Regions from separate parts of the Streptomyces lienomycini genome, predicted to be linked through region 3. Evidence: riboswitches for the same ligand, from Rfam matches in the RefSeq annotation. Region 3 holds a riboswitch; each other region holds the start of a gene.
What was found. A riboswitch is a leader RNA that binds a small molecule or an ion and turns the genes downstream of it on or off. The one in region 3 is predicted to bind cyclic di-AMP.
Positions count from the first base shown of each region.

Region 1: linked by a shared signal. The riboswitch ahead of BJ961_RS13465 (M23 family metallopeptidase) and the one ahead of BJ961_RS32555 (LysM peptidoglycan-binding domain-containing protein) in region 3 are both predicted to bind cyclic di-AMP.
Region 2: linked by a shared signal. The riboswitch ahead of BJ961_RS34815 (M23 family metallopeptidase) and the one ahead of BJ961_RS32555 (LysM peptidoglycan-binding domain-containing protein) in region 3 are both predicted to bind cyclic di-AMP.
Region 4: linked by a shared signal. The riboswitch ahead of BJ961_RS03070 (transglycosylase SLT domain-containing protein) and the one ahead of BJ961_RS32555 (LysM peptidoglycan-binding domain-containing protein) in region 3 are both predicted to bind cyclic di-AMP.

Region 1 is NZ_CP116257.1:3,002,058-3,006,311, reverse strand. It holds gene BJ961_RS13470 (SGNH/GDSL hydrolase family protein) at 1-45, opposite strand, end outside; gene BJ961_RS13465 (M23 family metallopeptidase) at 270-1,223, opposite strand; cyclic di-AMP (ydaO/yuaA leader) riboswitch at 1,226-1,385, opposite strand; gene BJ961_RS13460 (tyrosine-protein phosphatase) at 1,813-2,610, shown strand; gene BJ961_RS13455 (DUF6126 family protein) at 2,630-2,749, opposite strand; gene BJ961_RS13450 (helix-turn-helix domain-containing protein) at 2,746-3,360, opposite strand; gene BJ961_RS13445 (aspartate aminotransferase family protein) at 3,426-4,254, opposite strand, start outside.
Region 2 is NZ_CP116257.1:7,633,799-7,638,052, reverse strand. It holds gene BJ961_RS34830 (dihydrofolate reductase family protein) at 1-200, shown strand, start outside; tRNA gene BJ961_RS34825 (tRNA-Met) at 256-329, shown strand; gene BJ961_RS34820 (PP2C family protein-serine/threonine phosphatase) at 528-1,769, shown strand; cyclic di-AMP (ydaO/yuaA leader) riboswitch at 1,994-2,151, shown strand; gene BJ961_RS34815 (M23 family metallopeptidase) at 2,162-3,199, shown strand; gene BJ961_RS34810 (aldo/keto reductase) at 3,363-4,254, shown strand, end outside.
Region 3 is NZ_CP116257.1:7,148,940-7,153,193, reverse strand. It holds gene BJ961_RS32565 (cytochrome P450 family protein) at 1-177, shown strand, start outside; gene BJ961_RS32560 (LysM peptidoglycan-binding domain-containing protein) at 321-1,367, shown strand; cyclic di-AMP (ydaO/yuaA leader) riboswitch at 1,551-1,717, shown strand; gene BJ961_RS32555 (LysM peptidoglycan-binding domain-containing protein) at 1,721-2,452, shown strand; gene eno (phosphopyruvate hydratase) at 2,725-4,005, shown strand; gene divIC (cell division protein DivIC) at 4,118-4,254, shown strand, end outside.
Region 4 is NZ_CP116257.1:637,661-641,914, forward strand. It holds gene BJ961_RS03060 (GNAT family N-acetyltransferase) at 1-794, opposite strand, end outside; gene BJ961_RS03065 (HAD family hydrolase) at 1,084-1,893, shown strand; gene BJ961_RS03070 (transglycosylase SLT domain-containing protein) at 1,917-2,408, opposite strand; cyclic di-AMP (ydaO/yuaA leader) riboswitch at 2,413-2,580, opposite strand; gene BJ961_RS03075 (polyprenyl synthetase family protein) at 3,325-4,254, shown strand, end outside.

The DNA of each region.
Region 1 (4,254 bases), 4.1 Mb from region 3:
GCCCTCGGTGAAGCTGTCCCCCACCGCCACGTACGACCCGATCACTGCTCTGCTGTCACTCTTCGAATCGTCTGCCACGTCGGCCCATGATTCACCGCGCGTTGTGACCTACGCGACCGTAGGAAGGGGTTGACGGGCGGTGAGAAAGGCCACGCCTAAAGTATTCGTCAATTCCGGAATACACCGAAGGCCGGACCCGGGGATCGGGGTCCGGCCTTCGGTGGCGCGAGGGCAGCCTTCGGGCCGCCGTCAGATCGGTGTACCGGGGGTCAGACGGAGACGCCGTGCGAGCGCAGGAACGCGACCGGGTCGATGTCCGAGCCGTAGTCCGGCGTGGTGCGGATCTCGAAGTGCAGGTGCGGGCCGGTCACGTTGCCGGTGGCGCCCGAGAGACCGACCTGCTGGCCCGCCGTCACCGACTGGCCGGCGGAGACGGAGAGCGAGGAGAGGTGGGCGTACTGGGCGTAGTGGCCGTCGGCGAGCTTGATGACGACCTGGTTGCCGTACGCGCCGCCCCAGCCCGCGGAGACCACGGTGCCCGTGCCGACGGCCTTCAGCGAGGTGCCGGTCGGGACGACGAAGTCCGTGCCGGTGTGGTAGCCGCTGGACCACATGCTGCCGGACTGGTGGTACGGCGTGCCGACGGTGCCGCCCGCGACGGGGGAGGTGTAGCCGCTGGTGGTACCGGCGGACTGGGTGCCGGTGTCCGAGGACGCCGAGGAGTCGGAGGAGTCCGAGGAGGAGGTCTTCTCGGTGTCCGCGGACTTCTGGGCCGGCTTCTCGGCGGCCGGCTTCTCGGCGGGCTTCTGCGTCTTCGCGGAGGACGGCGCCGACGCCTTGGCGGCCGGTCCGTCGATCGAGAGCTCGAGGCCGGGGTGGATCAGCGACGGGTCGGAACCGACGGCCTCGCGGTTGTCCGAGTAGAGCTTCTTCCAGCCGCCGTCCACGTCCTGCTCGTCGGCGATCTTCGAAAGGTAGTCACCGCTCTTCACGGTGTACGTCCGGGAATCCGAGTTCTTCTCGGCGCCGTTCGCGGCGGCCTTCTTGGCGGACGTCGGAATGGACTGCGCGGCCTGCTCGGAAACGGAGTGCGCGGGCGCCGCGTTGGCGCCGGCGGCGCCTATCAGCGGGAGCACGAGCGCGGCGCCACCGGTTCCGGCGACGGCGATGGTGCGGGTCAGGCGCATGGCCCTGGTACTGCGGTGCTTACCCTTCGCGGGCATGGCGAATTCCTCTCCGGCGCCTGCGAGGTGAGCTGTCGGGTGCGGGCTGGAGATGCCCGGCCGCGCCGAAACGCGGCTTTACCCCAAGCCGTTCCGGGAACCGGAACAGGCAGTTCTACCTGTGGGTCCCCCGCTCCTGCCGTGTACGGGTGGTGGATGAGTGCGGGCTCCGGTCGGCGGCAGGATTAGGCGTCCGTCCGGATCGGTGGTGAACGTAAGGGACCGGGACGCGCAGGGACAAGCGCGGGGTTCCCCTGGCGGGTGTTTTGATTGATCCTTTGCGGGAACAGCCGGTAACACTGCGTCGATTTCGAGGGCGGCCAATTCCGCGAATTTCCTTGAATGCCAACCGAATTACGTGAACATGACGGGCAACGCACCGTTACGGATATGACGCTGCTCACGCGTCACCCATCCACCTCTCGCCATTTCAGGCGCAGTTGTCATCAAGGCACCAATTCGGACAGACGGCTCTTATCGTCACGCAATACCCCTTGCGGAGCGGCTGCCGCGTCGAGGCGATGCCGTATCGTCGGGTGGTGCGCCCGCCTGCGAGCAGCGTCGGCGGGGCGGAGTGGGAGGAGTCCCCGTGACGCAGCAGGTCCCGTCGACCGAACCCGAGCTGACCGGTGTGCGCAACTTCCGGGACGTGGGCGGACTGCCGACCGTGGACGGGCGGCGGGTGCGGCAGGGGGTGCTCTTCCGCAGCGGTCACCTGGCGCACGCCACCGGCGAGGACGCCGCCTTCCTGGCGTCGCTGGGTCTGCACACGATCTTCGACTTCCGCAACGCGGCCGACCAGAAGCTCGAGGGGCCGGACGTCGAGCTGCCGGGCGTGCGCAACGTGAACCTGCCGCTGAGCGATCCGGCCGACGGCGCCGAGTTCTGGAAGATGGTCCGCGACGGGGACCTGGACCAGCTGCGGGAGATCCTCGCCGACGGCAAGGCCGCCCACCGGATGATCGACTCCTACCGCGTGATGGTCACGGAGCGCACGGCGGAGCACTCCCGGATCCTGCACGCGCTCGCTGAGGACAGCGTCCCCGCGCTGATGCACTGCGCGGCCGGCAAGGACCGCGCGGGCCTGTCGATCGCGGTCGCCCTGCTCGCCCTGGGCGTCGAGCGCGAGGCCGTCGTCGAGGACTACCTGAAGTCGAACGCCGCGCACCGCCGCTACAAGGTGCGCCGCAGCGGTTCCGCCGCCTCCGCGTACTCCCCCGAGGTCATGGAGCTGCTCAGCCCCCTGTTCGACGCGCGCGCCGAGTACCTGGCGGCGGCCTTCCAGACCGTCGACGAGACGTGGGGCGGGGTCGACGCCTACCTGGAGAAGGGGCTGCGGCTCGCTCCCGAGACCCGGGAGCGGCTGCGCGAGCGGATGCTGGACTGAGCCGGACGCCCGCGGCCCGCTACTTGGCGCCCACCTCGAACAGCAGGTAGAGGAAGCCGCCGAAGACGTGCCCCAGGGCGATGTAGACGAGCAGGCGCACCCACAGGGCGCGCGGGAACTTCTCCTGCATGGCACTCATGGCATCTCTCCGGGGGTCGGGCCGAGGCACAGCGCGGCCGTCGGGCTCTGCAACAGGGTGTGGACGAAGAGCAGCTCGACCCCGTCGGGGTCCTGGGCGGCGATCCGGTGCGGGGTCATCGAGTCGAAGTGGGCACTGTCCCCCGCGGCGAGCCGGTGCTCGCTGTCCCCGAGGCGCAGCCGCAGGCGGCCCTTGAGGACATGGAGCCACTCCTCACCGGGGTGTACGCGCACGACGTCGCCCTGGGAGCCGTACGGCACCTGGACGCGCAGCGCCTGCATGCCGCGGCCCGGCGCTCCGGCCTGGTAGTACGTCCAGCCGCCCGCGCTCGTGGGTTCCATGTCGGCACCGCGCACGACGGCGTCCCGGTCGGCGGCCGTCTCGCCCAGCAGCTCGGCGACGGTCGTACCGTAGACACGGGCGAGGGAGAGCAGCATCGGCAGCGAGGGCTGGCGGTGCCCGGTCTCCAGCCGGGAGAGGTGGGCCGGGGACAGCCCGGCGGCGCGGGCCGCGGTCTCGAGGGTGAGGGCGGCCCGCCGCCTCAGCTCACGCAGCTGCGGCGCGACGGCGGCGACCGCCCCCTCGGCGGGGCCGGTCTCGGAGGAGCTCATGCCTCCATTCAGCCCGAATCTTGCCTGTTGGGCAAATTTCTTGCCTCACAGGCAAAGAGTCGGGCTCAGCGGTTGGCCACCGCCTGCTTGACCAGGGTCTTGCCGAAGTCCCACATCAGCCCCCCGCCGTTGTGCGCGTCCTCCATCACCTCGGTGAAGGCGTCGACGAACCGGTCGGCGTCGTCGGTGTCGATGATCAGCGGCGGGATCAGTTTGATCACCTCCAGGTGGTCGCCGGAGACCTGCGTCAGGATCCGGTGCCGTTGCAGCAGCGGCACCACCACCATCTGCGCGAACAGCCCCTTCCGCGCGGCCTGCAGCATCGTCCAGCGGCTGCGCAGCCCGAGGGAGCTGGGCCGGCCGAACTCGATGCCGATCATCAGCCCCCGCCCCCGTACGTCGGCGAGCAGTTCGTAGCGGTCCACCAGCGCCGCCAGCCGGGACTTCAGCCGCTCCCCCACCGCGGCGGCGTTCGCCACGATCTCCTCGTTCTCCATCACCGACAGCACGGCGAGCCCCGCCGCCATGGCCTGCGCGTTGGACCCGAAGCTCGCCGAGTGGACCTGGACGCGGTCCATCGAGGAGTACACCTTCTGGAAGATCCACTCCTTGCCGAGGGTGGCCCCCACCGGCACGTATCCGCCGGACAGCGCCTTGGCCACGCAGACCAGGTCGGGTTCGACGCCGTCCTCGTGCTGGTAGGCGTAGAACCTGCCGGTCCGGCCGAGGCCCGTCTGCACCTCGTCGGCGATCAGCAGCGCCTTGTGCCGGTGCAGCAGTTCCTGGGCGGCGAGCAGATAGCCGGGCGGCGCCTCGTGCACGCCCTTGCCCTGGACCGGCTCCACGATCAGCGCGGCGACGTCGCCCTTCTTCAGCTCCCGCGCCAGGGCCTCC
Region 2 (4,254 bases), 480 kb from region 3:
GCGCCTCCCGGCCCGCGCCCTGCGCCCGGCTGATCCTCGACGCCGGGGTGCGCCGCGTCGTCACGGCCTGGCGCGAGCCGGACACCTTCGTGGCGGGGGCGGACGGGAGCGGGGTGCTCGCCGCGCACGGCGCCGCCGTCGTCGTACTGGGCGAGTACGCGCAGCGGGCGAAGGCGCCGAACCGGCATCTGGAGGGGTAGGGGATACGGATGTGCAATGCACCCCCGGGATGGCGTACAGTAGTGAACACAACGACGCGGGGTGGAGCAGCTCGGTAGCTCGCTGGGCTCATAACCCAGAGGTCGCAGGTTCAAATCCTGTCCCCGCTACTGAAGGCCGAGGGCCGGAATCCGAAAGGGTTCCGGCCCTCGGTGCGTTTCGGTCCACGGTGCGTTGCGGTGCCGCTTCCGTCGGGGCCCGTGTCACCCGGTCGGCCCCTCACCGCTCGCCGCCCGCCCCCGCCCCCGGAAACCTGGATGTCCGGGACGGCAAGCGGCGCGGACGTGCGGGGCGGCGGGAGACGAGTGGTGCGGCCAGGTGACGTGGACGACGAGGGAGCGGCCGCCAGGGCCGGTGGCCGGCTCCCCGGCGATCCCGTGCCCGACCCGGGTCTCGGCCTCGGCGACGAGGCGCGTCCCGTGCCGCCCCCGAAACCACCGCCGCGGTGGCGGACCACCTACGGACGGGCCCTCCTGCACGCGCTGCCCGTACTGCTGATCGCCGTCGCCATCCTGTACGACATCTTCACCCCCAGGTACTTCACCGCCGGCCCCCTCTACACCGCCGCACCCCTGATCGCCGCGCCGATCTACTCCCGGCGGGGCACGGCGCTCACCGGCGTCGCCGTGGTCGCCTCGGTCATCGGGCTCCAGCTCGGCAAGGGCGTCATCCACTACGTCGACTCCCTCACCGAGCTGATCACCATCGCCACGGTCGCCGTCCTCGCGGTCCTGGTGAACGGCCTCGTCCGCCGCAGCGACGAGCGCCTCGTCTCCGTCCGCGAGATCGCCGCGGCCGCCCAGCGCGCCGTACTGCCCGAACCCGCCGAGCGCATCGCCGGCTTCGAGATCGCCGTCTGCTACGAGGCGGCGCAGGCCGACGCCTTCATCGGCGGCGACCTGTACGCCGTGCAGGACAGCGCCCGCGGCGTCCGGCTCATCGTCGGGGACGTGCGCGGCAAGGGCATGGGCGCGGTGGCCGCCGTCGCCGTCGTGATCGGCGCCTTCCGGGAGGCCGCCGAGCAGGAGGCGACCCTGGAGGCGGTGGCGCAACGGCTGGAGCGGGCGCTGGCGCGCGAGGGCACCCGGCGCGACGGGCTGGACGCCTTCGAGGGCTTCACCACCGCCGTCCTCGTCGAACTCCCGCACGGCGACGGCACCGTACGCATCGTCAACCGCGGCCACCCGCCGCCCCTGCTGCTCTACGCCGACGGAACCCTGGGCGCGCTGCCCGCCCGCGAGTCGGCGCTGCCGCTCGGCATGGGCGATCTGGGTGTGTGGCCCGACCGGGCGGAGGAGGTCGCCTTCCCCGGTGGGGCCACGCTGCTGCTCTACACCGACGGGCTGACCGAAGCCCGGGACGCAAGGGGTGAGTTCTACGATCCGCAGGCGCGGCTGGCCGGCCGCGCCTTCCGCCATCCGGTGAAGCTGCTCGACACCCTCGCCGAGGACGTGCGCCGGCACTCCGGGGGCGGCATGGCCGACGACATGGCGCTGCTCGCCGTACGGCGCCCCCGACCCGGCGAGCATGATCATTGTCACGAGCCGTGACAGCGCGACCTCCCTCCGCATAACAACTGATACACCGTCAGAAACGAACGGCGTGAAGGGGAATACGGACGGAGGGTCAAGTCGCCCCGTTTTCGCCGTTCATGAGGTGTACGCACCGGCCGTTTTCGTTAATGATCAAGAGGAACGGCTTGGAATCCGAGGCCCGCGTCTATTAACGTTCGATAACGCAGCGCGGTCGTCCCAGTCGTCACAGAAGGCGGCTCCGTGCGCACGCGCCGAATCCCGCAAGGGAACCGGGGAACCACCACATTGGGGTGAATCGGGCGTATGGCGCCGTGGAAACACGGTCGCCGCACACCCGTAGGAGACCTTCCTGCTCCGAACCCGTCAGCTAACCCGGTAGGCGAAAGGAAGGAAAGGAGTGCGCCCACGTGGCGTCCAACCGGCCTGCCCCCGAGGCCCCGTTCGTGTCCGCAGGGCACGGCAGCGACACCTTCGGTCATGACGTCCCCCGCGCCGAAGAGGGCCCCTGGGAGGAGTGGAATCCCACCGCGGAGTCCATCCGCCCCGTGCGCGGCCGGCACCGCGTCGCCAAACAGCGCGGCGGACTCGCCCGCAGCTCCACCGTCCTCGGCGTCGGTGTCATAGCCGCCGTCGGCGCGGGCGGCATGGCCAGCGCGCAGACCGGCAAGCCGCCGGTCGCGATCTCCATGCCGGACCTGCCGAACGTCGGCTCACTCATGCCCGGCGGCGAGGAGGAGGCCGAGCCCGAGGGCTCCGCCACCCCGCTCAGCGGCATCGCCGCGGCCTCCGCCGGCGTCTCGGACGAGAGCGCCGCCGACGCCGGTGAGTCGCTGCGCGCCCGGATCATGGCGCAGGCCGAGCAGCAGCAGGCGCAGGTCGAGTCGAAGGCCGCCGCCGAGGCCCAGGCGGCCGCCGAGAAGAAGGCGCAGGAAGCCGCCGCCAAGGCCGAGAAGGAGGCCGAGGCCAAGGCCGCCGCCGCCAAGAAGAAGGCGGAGGAGGAGGCCGCGAAGAAGGCCGAGGCAGAACGGCTCGCGAAGCTGGCCAAGCAGTACACGCTGCCGACCTCGTCGTACACGATCTCCTCGACCTTCGGCCAGGCCGGCGCCTACTGGTCCTCCGGCCACCACACCGGCCTCGACTTCGCCGCCCCCACGGGCACGCTGCTCAAGGCGGTGCACAGCGGCACGATCACGTCGGCCGGCTGGGACGGGTCGTACGGCTACAAGACCGTCCTCACGCTCGACGACGGCACCGAGCTCTGGTACGCCCACCAGTCCTCCATCAGCGTCAACGTCGGCCAGAAGGTCGCCACCGGTGACGTCATCGGCCGCGTCGGCGCCACCGGCAACGTCACGGGCGCCCACCTCCACCTCGAGGTCCACCCGGACGGCGGCTCCGGCATCGACCCGATGGCCTGGCTGCAGGGCAAGGGCATCAACCCCTGACCCCGGCGGCGGCACGCCGCACCCCGCCCGCTCCCGGCCTCATCCGCTCCCGCTGATCCCCGGCGGTCCTGACGGCGACCCCCCGACGTCAGGGCTGCCGGTTTGCGCGGTTTTTGCACCGATGTCGGAATGGTCCACTCCGGTGCGGTCGTTGACGCGCTACATGACTTCTCCGCGCAAGCTCGGCTCCTCCGACCTCGAGGTCTTCCCTCTCGCCCTCGGCGGCAACGTCTTCGGCTGGACCGCCGACCAGGACGCGTCCTTCGCCGTCCTGGACGCCTACACGGCGGTCGGCGGCAACTTCGTCGACACCGCCGACTCCTACTCCGCCTGGGTCGACGGCAACAGCGGCGGCGAGTCCGAGACCGTCCTCGGCGCGTGGCTCGCCGCCCGCGGCAACCGCGACGACGTCGTCCTCGCCACCAAGGTCAGCCAGCACCCCGACTACCCCGGACTGTCCGCCGCGAACATCAAGGCCGCGGCCGACGCCTCGCTGCGCCGCCTGGGCACCGACCGCATCGACCTCTACTACACCCACTTCGACAAGCCCGACGTGCCGGTCGAGGAGATCGTCGGGGCGCTCGACGCGCTGGTGCGGGCCGGCAAGGTGCGGCACATCGCCGCCTCCAACATCTCCGCCGAACGCCTCGCGGCGTCCCTGGAGTTCTCCGACCGCGAGGGCCTCGCCCGGTACGTCGCCCTCCAGCCGCACTACAACCTCGTCTCCCGCGACACGTACGAGGGCGGGCTGCGCGACCTCGCCGAGCGGACCGGTCTCGCCGCCGTGCCGTACTACTCCCTGGCGTCCGGGTTCCTCACCGGCAAGTACCGGCCCGGCACGGCCGTGGACAGCCCGCGTGCGGGCGGTGCGGCCAAGCACCTGGAGAGCGAGCGCGGCCCCCGCGTGCTCGCCGCCCTGGACGAGATCGCCGAGGCCCACGACGCTCCCGTCGCCACGGTCGCCCTCGCCTGGCTGGCCGCGCAGCCGACGGTCGCCGCGCCCCTCGCTTCCGCGCGCACGGTGGAGCAGTTGCCGGCGCTTCTGGGCGTGGCGG
Region 3 (4,254 bases):
GGACAGACGGCGCTCGCCACGCTCCTCACCCGGCTGCCGGACCTCCGTCTCGCCGCCGACCCGGCCGAACTCCGCTGGCGCGGTGGGCTCATCATGCGCGGTCTGCGCACCTTGCCCGTCTCGTTCACGCCGATCGCGCCATCGGATGAGAACAGTTCGTCGCCGACGCAAAAGTGACACGCGCTCAACTCTGTGATCTTCACGTGATCTGCGCGGCATGAACTTGTGACAAGCGATGATCTCCCTATACGTTCACGGATCAGCGTGGTGTCGAGCGTCATCCGCCGCGCGGTCCCCGTCGTCTTGTGAAAGGTCGTCGCATGCTCTCCGGGAACGGTCGTCACCGCCGCCCCCGCCAGGCTCCCGCCCTGGTCGTCGCCGCCGGAGTGACCGGCTCCGCCATCGCGATCCCGCTGCTCGGCGCCACGGGTGCCCACGCGGCCGACGGAGCGAACTGGGACCGGGTCGCCGAGTGCGAGACCGGCGGCTCCTGGAGCCAGAACGGCGGCAACGGGTACTACGGCGGCCTGCAACTGTCCCAGGAGGCCTGGGAGCAGTACGGCGGCCTGGACTACGCGCCCAGCGCCGACCAGGCCAGTCGCTCCCAGCAGATAAGAATCGCCGAGAAGATACACGCGGACCAGGGCATCGCCGCCTGGCCGACCTGCGGCCTCCTCGCGGGCCTGGGGAACGACTCGGGTGCCGCGGGCGGGGGCTCGGACGCGGCGGGTGACGGTGCGTCGCAGGAGTCGGACACCTCGGGGTCGACGGTAAAGCCCGAGTCGCCCGAGTCATCCGAATCGCCCGCCACGACCGGACCGTCCGGGTCCTCGGGCTCCGAGTCGCCCGGTTCCTCCGGCTCCTCCGGTCCGGGTCAGGCGTCGGAGTCGACTTCCGGCGAGCCCTCTTCGTCCCCTTCGTCCTCTTCTCCGTCTTCCTCCCCCTCGCCCTCCTCCACCACCGGCACCTCTTCTGACGCCCCGTCCGGCGACAGGGACCAATCCACCAAGTCGGACACATCAGTCGAATCCGGTACCCGTTCCAGTGCCGAACCGCAGGGCACCGAAGGCTCGTCCGGCTCGGGCCGGCACCGCGGCGACGACGCGGACGAGGGTGCGTCGAGGGACGGTCTCGCGGGCGAGGCGTCGGGGCGGCACGCCTCGCGCGACGGCGGTTCGCGGGAGGTCGAGGACGGCTCGTACATCGTCCGCTCCGGCGACAACCTCTGGGCCATCGCCGACTCCCTTGACCTCGACGGCGGATGGCGTGCGCTGTACGCCGACAACGAGCGGGTCGTCGGGGAGGATCCGGACCACATCCTCCCCGGTCAGACGCTCACGGTCACGGGCGAATCGGTCGAAAAGTAGGGGGAGTTCACGTCACGGTTAGAGACCGTATGTCCCTTTTGGATCTCGTGAGAGATAGGTCTCAGAAGCCGTGATCGTCTTTGAAAATCCGCGGAGCGCGTGTCTACGGTCATGACCGCTCGCCACCGCGGGCCCCGACAGCCGCAACGCCGAATCCTGCCAGCGGCCGTACGGGAACAGTCGTCGCGTCAAGCGCCGCAGGCAGGAGCGGGGGACCCAAGGTAAGCGCCGCACCGGGCAGTTGAACCGGAGCGGCTAGGGGTGAAGCCGAGTTCCGCGAGGAACCCGACCGGGCAACTCAACCGGCCCGAACCCGACAGCTCACCTCGCAGGCGTCGGTGAGGGGATCAACCATGCTGTTTTCCGGCAAGGGCAAGCACCGCCGCCCGTCCAAGGCCACCCGCGTCATCGCCGTCGCCGGCGTCACCGGTGCCGCCGTCGCCGCCCCGCTGATGGCGGCCGGCAACGCCTCCGCCGCCACCGCGTCCGAGTGGGACGCCGTCGCCCAGTGCGAGTCCGGCGGCAACTGGTCCATCAACACCGGCAACGGTTACTACGGCGGCCTGCAGTTCTCCGCCTCCACCTGGGCCGCGTACGGCGGCACGCAGTACGCCTCCACCGCCAACCAGGCGAGCAAGGCCCAGCAGATCCAGGTCGCCGAGAAGGTCCTCGCGGGCCAGGGCAAGGGTGCCTGGCCGGTCTGCGGCACCGGACTCTCGGGTGCCGCGTACACCGGTGGCGGCTCCCAGGACAGCGGCTCCGGCAGCTCCGAGAGCTCGCAGAGCCAGAGCGGCGGCTCCTCCGCCGAGCGCTCCACCGAGCAGAAGGCCTCCCGCTCCTCCGAGCGTCCCAAGGCCGAGAAGCAGGTCGAGAAGAAGGCGGAGAAGAAGACCGTCACCACCCCGACCGGCAAGAAGGTCGAGAAGGGTGACGGCGAGTACAAGGTCGTCAAGGGCGACACCCTCAGCTCGATCGCCGCGGAGCACGACGTCAAGGGCGGCTGGGCGAAGCTGTTCAAGCTGAACGGCGACATCGTCGACGACGCCGACCTGATCTACCCGGGCCAGCAGCTGCACCTCAAGTAGGAGGCGGCGGCCCCTCGACTCCCGCCCCGGTGCGTGTTCCCCCGTACGCACCGGGGCGGGATTTTTCGCGTCCCGCCCCCGCGGGGCGCTCGGCCGGTTTCCGGAAACGTCTTTGTTCCGTTCGGAAACAATTTACGCTCGGTTCTGTCCAGCGGGTGGGCGATCGGCTGGCCGATCGCCCCGGGCCGGTTAGGCTCGGTCCCGCAGAGCCGCCGCGGTCCTGCGGGACCCGCGCGTCACACCGAAGCGTCACATTGAAGAAGGAGATGCTCGTGCCGTCCATCGACGTCGTCGTAGCCCGGGAAATCCTGGACTCCCGAGGCAACCCCACGGTCGAGGTCGAGGTCGGCCTCGACGACGGCAGCACGGGTCGTGCCGCCGTTCCGTCCGGCGCCTCCACCGGTGCCTTCGAGGCCATCGAACTCCGTGACGGCGACCCGAGCCGTTACCTCGGCAAGGGTGTCGAGAAGGCCGTGCTGGCCGTCATCGAGCAGATCGGCCCGGAGCTCGTCGGCTACGACGCCACCGAGCAGCGCCTGATCGACCAGGCCATGTTCGACCTGGACGCCACGGACAACAAGGGCTCGCTCGGCGCCAACGCCATCCTCGGCGTCTCCCTCGCCGTCGCCCACGCCGCCTCCGAGGCCAGCGACCTGCCGCTCTTCCGCTACCTGGGCGGCCCCAACGCGCACCTGCTGCCGGTGCCGATGATGAACATCCTGAACGGCGGCTCGCACGCCGACTCCAACGTGGACATCCAGGAGTTCATGATCGCCCCGATCGGCGCGGAGTCCTTCTCCGAGGCCCTGCGCTGGGGCGCGGAGGTCTACCACACCCTCAAGAAGGTCCTGAAGAACAAGGGCCTGGCCACCGGCCTCGGCGACGAGGGCGGCTTCGCCCCGAACCTCGGCTCCAACCGCGAGGCCCTCGACCTCATCCTCGAGGCGATCAAGGAGGCCGGCTACACCCCCGGCGAGCAGATCGCCCTCGCGCTCGACGTCGCCGCGTCCGAGTTCTACAAGGACGGCTCCTACTCCTTCGAGGGCAAGGAGCGCACCGCCGCCGAGATGACCGAGTACTACGCCGAGCTGGTCGAGGCGTACCCGCTGGTCTCCATCGAGGACCCGCTGTTCGAGGACGACTGGGACGGCTGGAACACCATCACCGCGAAGCTCGGCGACAAGGTGCAGCTCGTCGGCGACGACCTGTTCGTCACCAACCCGGAGCGCCTGGCCCGCGGCATCGAGGAGAACTCGGCCAACGCCCTGCTGGTCAAGGTCAACCAGATCGGTTCGCTGACCGAGACCCTGGACGCCGTCGAGCTGGCCCAGCGCAACGGCTTCAAGTGCATGATGTCCCACCGCTCCGGCGAGACCGAGGACGTCACCATCGCCGACCTCGCCGTCGCCACCAACTGCGGCCAGATCAAGACCGGCGCCCCGGCCCGCTCCGAGCGCGTCGCCAAGTACAACCAGCTGCTGCGCATCGAGGAGATCCTCGACGACGCCGCGGTGTACGCGGGCCGCAGCGCGTTCCCCCGCTTCAAGGGCTGAGCGCCGCTCCTGAAGGCAGCGTCGTACGTACGTCCCCGTACGCGGTCCCGTACCGTGTGCGGGGACGTACGCACGTATGACGGACGACGCACGAAGGCTGAGGCGGGGCGACATGGCGGTGAAGGACCGGGACCGTTTCTCCACCGCGACCAGGATCCGGATCATCGGGGAGCAGACCGCGGCCCGGGTCTACCGCTCGCAGACCAAGCGCCAGGCCCGGCGCTCCCGGCTGACCGGCCGGGCCGCGCT
Region 4 (4,254 bases), 6.5 Mb from region 3:
ACCAGCCCCGGCGAGTACCTCGCGAAGTCCGGGTCGTACGCCGGGAACCAGCAGGCCAGGACCGTCGCCGAACGCAGCCCGAAGTGGGCGGCGACCGGGCGTGAGCCCGCCCAGAGCACGGACAGCGTGCCGGTGCACTCCGGCGCCCGGGTCCCGGCGAGCCGCGCGACGAGACGGGTGATCCACTCCTGCGCGAACCGGTCCCGGCGGCCCGTCCTGCGGTACTGCGCGGACTTCCACCCCATGAGCGTGCGCAGCGCGGCCGGATCCCGCTCGTCGAACACGAAGCGGACGTCGCCGACCTGGCGGCCGAGCCTGCGTTCCTTGGCGAGGGTGGTCTTGAGGAACTTCGGCGACCGGGCGCGCAGGACCTCCTCGTACGCCGCGTAGCCCCGTGCCACGTCGATGACGTACGTGGCGTGCTCGTCGGCCGCGGCCGGCACGAACAGCCCCTGGCCCGCCTCCAGGTTGTCGAAGGCGAAACTCGACAGGGAGCAGGCGCGCAGCAGTTCGCGGGGGTCGGGGGCCAGCCCCCGGCGCAGCACCGCGCCCTGGCAGTCCGACACCCCGAGCCCGATCGCCCGGCCCTGGCCCAGCGGCCCGCGTTCGTGCGGCAGGAAACCGGCCGCCTCACCGGCGTCGTACACCACGGCCACCCGCGCCCGCGGCCGGACCCGGCCCACGACGTCGGTGAACTCCGGTTCCATGAAGGGGTTGCGCGGAGCCTTCGACCCGGCGCGCAGGTCGCGCCAGCGCTGCCGCTCCCCCTCGTCCAGCTCCTGCGGCCTGAGCACGCGCACACGTCCGCTGTTCAACCCGACCCCCCGATCAAGTCCCCCCTGAACAACAGGAAGGTACCCCGGGGCCGCCCGGAGGGGTAGGTAGCGTGCCATGTTGTTGCCAACCGGTGCACAGGCCTTCAACCGAGGCTTAGCCGATGATGTGTCAGGTTTCGGACATGATCAGGAGACATGATCGGGCGTCCTCGTGCATCATCGTGCGGCTTCGAACGCACTCGCTACGTCCTCGTTCGGAAGCGATCGCCGGTGAGTCGGACGGGTGCGGTGTCCGTATTCTCTGATCATGGACCGCACCGCATATTCACTCGTCGCCACCGACCTGGACGGCACGCTGCTGCGCCGCGACGACACCGTCTCCGACCGGTCGCTGGCCGCGCTGGCGCGGGTGGCCGGGGCCGGTGCGCGGCACCTGGTGGTGACGGGGCGCCCGGCCCCGCGGGTGCGGTCCCTGCTCGACCGCCTCGGCTGCACGGGCCTCGCGGTGTGCGGACAGGGCGCGCAGGTGTACGACGCGGGCGCGCACCGGATGCGCTGGTCGGTCACCCTGGACCGGGAGCTGGCCGAGACCGCGCTCGGCAAGATCGAGGCCGAGGTGGGCCAGGTGTACGCCGCGGTCGACCAGGACGGGGTCGACGGGCTCACCCTCATCGAGCCGGGGTACCTGATGCCCCACCCGACGCTGCCCGCGGTGCGCGTCGAGCGGCGTGCCGAGCTGTGGGCCACCCCGATCAGCAAGGTGCTGCTGCGCCACCCCGAACTGACCGACGACGAGCTGACGGAGACGGCCCGCGCGGTGGTCGGTTCCCTCGCGACGGTCACCATGTCGGGGCCGGGCACGGTGGAGCTGCAGCCGTGCGGCATCACCAAGGCGACCGGCCTGGCGCTGGCCGCCGAGCACCTCGGCGTCGAGCGGCGGCGGACCATCGCCTTCGGGGACATGCCCAACGACATCCCCATGTTCGACTGGGCGGCCCACGGCGTCGCCATGGCCGGTGCCCACCCGGAACTCAAGGCGGTCGCCGACGAGGTCACCACGACGAACGAGGACGACGGCGTGGCCGTCGTCCTCGAGCGGATCTTCGGTACCTCTTAGTACGTTCCGGTGCCTCGCGGGGCTCAGTACGCGCTGAAGACGTTGTCCATCGAGCCGTAGCGGTCGGCCGCGTAGTTGCAGGCCGCGGTGATGTTGGCGACCGGGTCGTACGGGTCCCAGGAGGTGCCCTCGACGTGGTACGCCTGGAAGGTCGGGTCGATCACCTGGAGCAGGCCCTTGGACGGGGTGCCGTTGACGGCGTTGATGTCCCAGTTGTTGATGGCGAGCGGGTTGCCGGAGGACTCCCGCATGATGTTGCGGTGGATGCCGTCGTAGCTCCCGGGGATGCCGTGCTGCGCCATGATGTCGAGCGACTCGCGGATCCAGCCGTCGAGGTTGTCCGGGTACGCCGTCGCCGCCGTGGTGGCGGTCGTGGCGGCGGCCGGGGTGGCCGCGGAGGCGGTGCTGGCGCCGATGAGCGGCAGCGCGAGCACCGCGGCACCGGTGCCGGCCACGGCGAGCCTGCGCACGAGGCGGCCGGTGCGGGCGTGACGGTTGTGAAGGTTGGCAGACATGCTGTGTCCCTCTCCTTACGCCTGCGAGGTGAGCTGTCGGGTTCGGGCGGGGAGGTGCCCGGCCGTGCCCTGACGGGTACGGCTTCACCCCGAGCCGCTCCGGTGGTGACCGGTGCGGCGACTTACCTGGGTCCCCCGCTCCTGCCGGCGAGTGTGTTGGCGGATGACTGTGCGTCCGGGCGGTGGCAGGATTCGGCGTCCGCCCGACAGGCCGGGAACGTATGCGAGAGCACATGTCCGGAACAAGTGCAGGAATCACCCAACATGCCTGTTGACCTTGGTCTGGGGGGTTTGTGGCTCTTGATCCTTTGCGGTTGCCAACCCCCAACTGGCTTGCGGGGCAAAGGGAGGGCACAGGTGGCGACGGGGTTGCCTGCCGGCGGCCCGGCGTGAGCCAACTCACTGGCCTCAACAAGCGCGGCAAAACGGGCATTAACCTCAACAGGGCGCCAATCGGCCACGGGTGGGGACGGCTTCGGGTGTCGAGCGCCCGGGGGAGGGAAACGAGGGGTGGGGGAGCGCGCGCCGCGCCTGTCGAGCGGGCGCGCGTGCCGATCGGGTGACGTTCTCGAAGCGCGGGCCGTTGGGAGGGGTGATGGGATCTTCGGTGGTGGGGGTCTTCGGTGGTGAGGATCTTCGGCGGCGGGGATCCCCGGTGGCGTGGATCTTCGAGGGCGGTTTCCGCTCCGCTCGTACTCCGGGGCGCGTCCCCTCCGGCTCCTCGGGCGAGGTCCGTCAAAATCTGCTCATATCACCTGATCAAAAACATACCGTTCATGATCCGATACCGACCGGCCTGTAACCGTGGGCGCTAGCGGTGATCGAAACGTGACCGGATACGCTGACTTGAGTGGTGGCAGCGACCTATCGACAACCGGGTAATCGCCAGTAGACACCAGCAGACAGGAGACCCCTCGTGACCGTCGTCGGGCCGTTCGGGCTGAGCGTGCGGGACCAGGCTCTGGAAGCCGATGTCCAGGCCGGATTGGTTGCTGTCGAGGAAGGGTTGCTTGAGGCAACCAAAAGCGAGGTGCCGTTCATCACGGGAGCCGCCCAGCACCTGGTGCGGGCCGGCGGGAAGCGGTTCCGGCCGCTGCTGGTGATGCTCTCCTCCCAGTTCGGCGACCCCTACGCCCCCGGCATCGTGCCTTCCGCCGTGGTCGTGGAGCTGACCCACCTGGCCACGCTCTACCACGACGACGTGATGGACGAGGCCGCCGTGCGGCGCGGGGTGCCCAGCGCGAACACCCGCTGGGACAACTCGGTCGCGGTCCTCACCGGCGACTTCCTGTTCGCGCGCGCCTCGCAGATCCTCGCCGACCTCGGCCCCGAGGCGGTCCGGGTCCAGGCCCTCGCGTTCGAGCGGCTGGTCACCGGCCAGATCCTGGAGACGGCGGGACCGCAGGACGGCCGGGACCCGGTCGACCACTACCTGGACGTGCTGGGCGGCAAGACCGGCTCCCTGGTGGCGGTCTCCTGCCGGTTCGGCGCGATGATGTCCGGCGCCGACGAGACGGTCGTGGACGTCCTGACCCAGTACGGCGAGCGGCTCGGCGTCGCCTTCCAGCTCGCGGACGACGTCCTGGACATCGCCTCCGACTCCGACGAGTCCGGCAAGACGCCCGGCACGGACCTGCGCGAGGGCATCCCCACGCTGCCGGTGCTGCGGCTGCGCGAGCGGGCGGCCCGGCTGGGGCTCGCCGAGGACATCGCGCTGTGCGAGCTGCTCGACTCCGATCTGAGCGACGACGCGCGGCACGGCGAGGCGCTGCGCCTGCTGCGCGCCCACCCCGCCCTCGAACAGGCGCGGAGGGACACCGTCCGGTACGCCGAGGAGGCCCGGGCG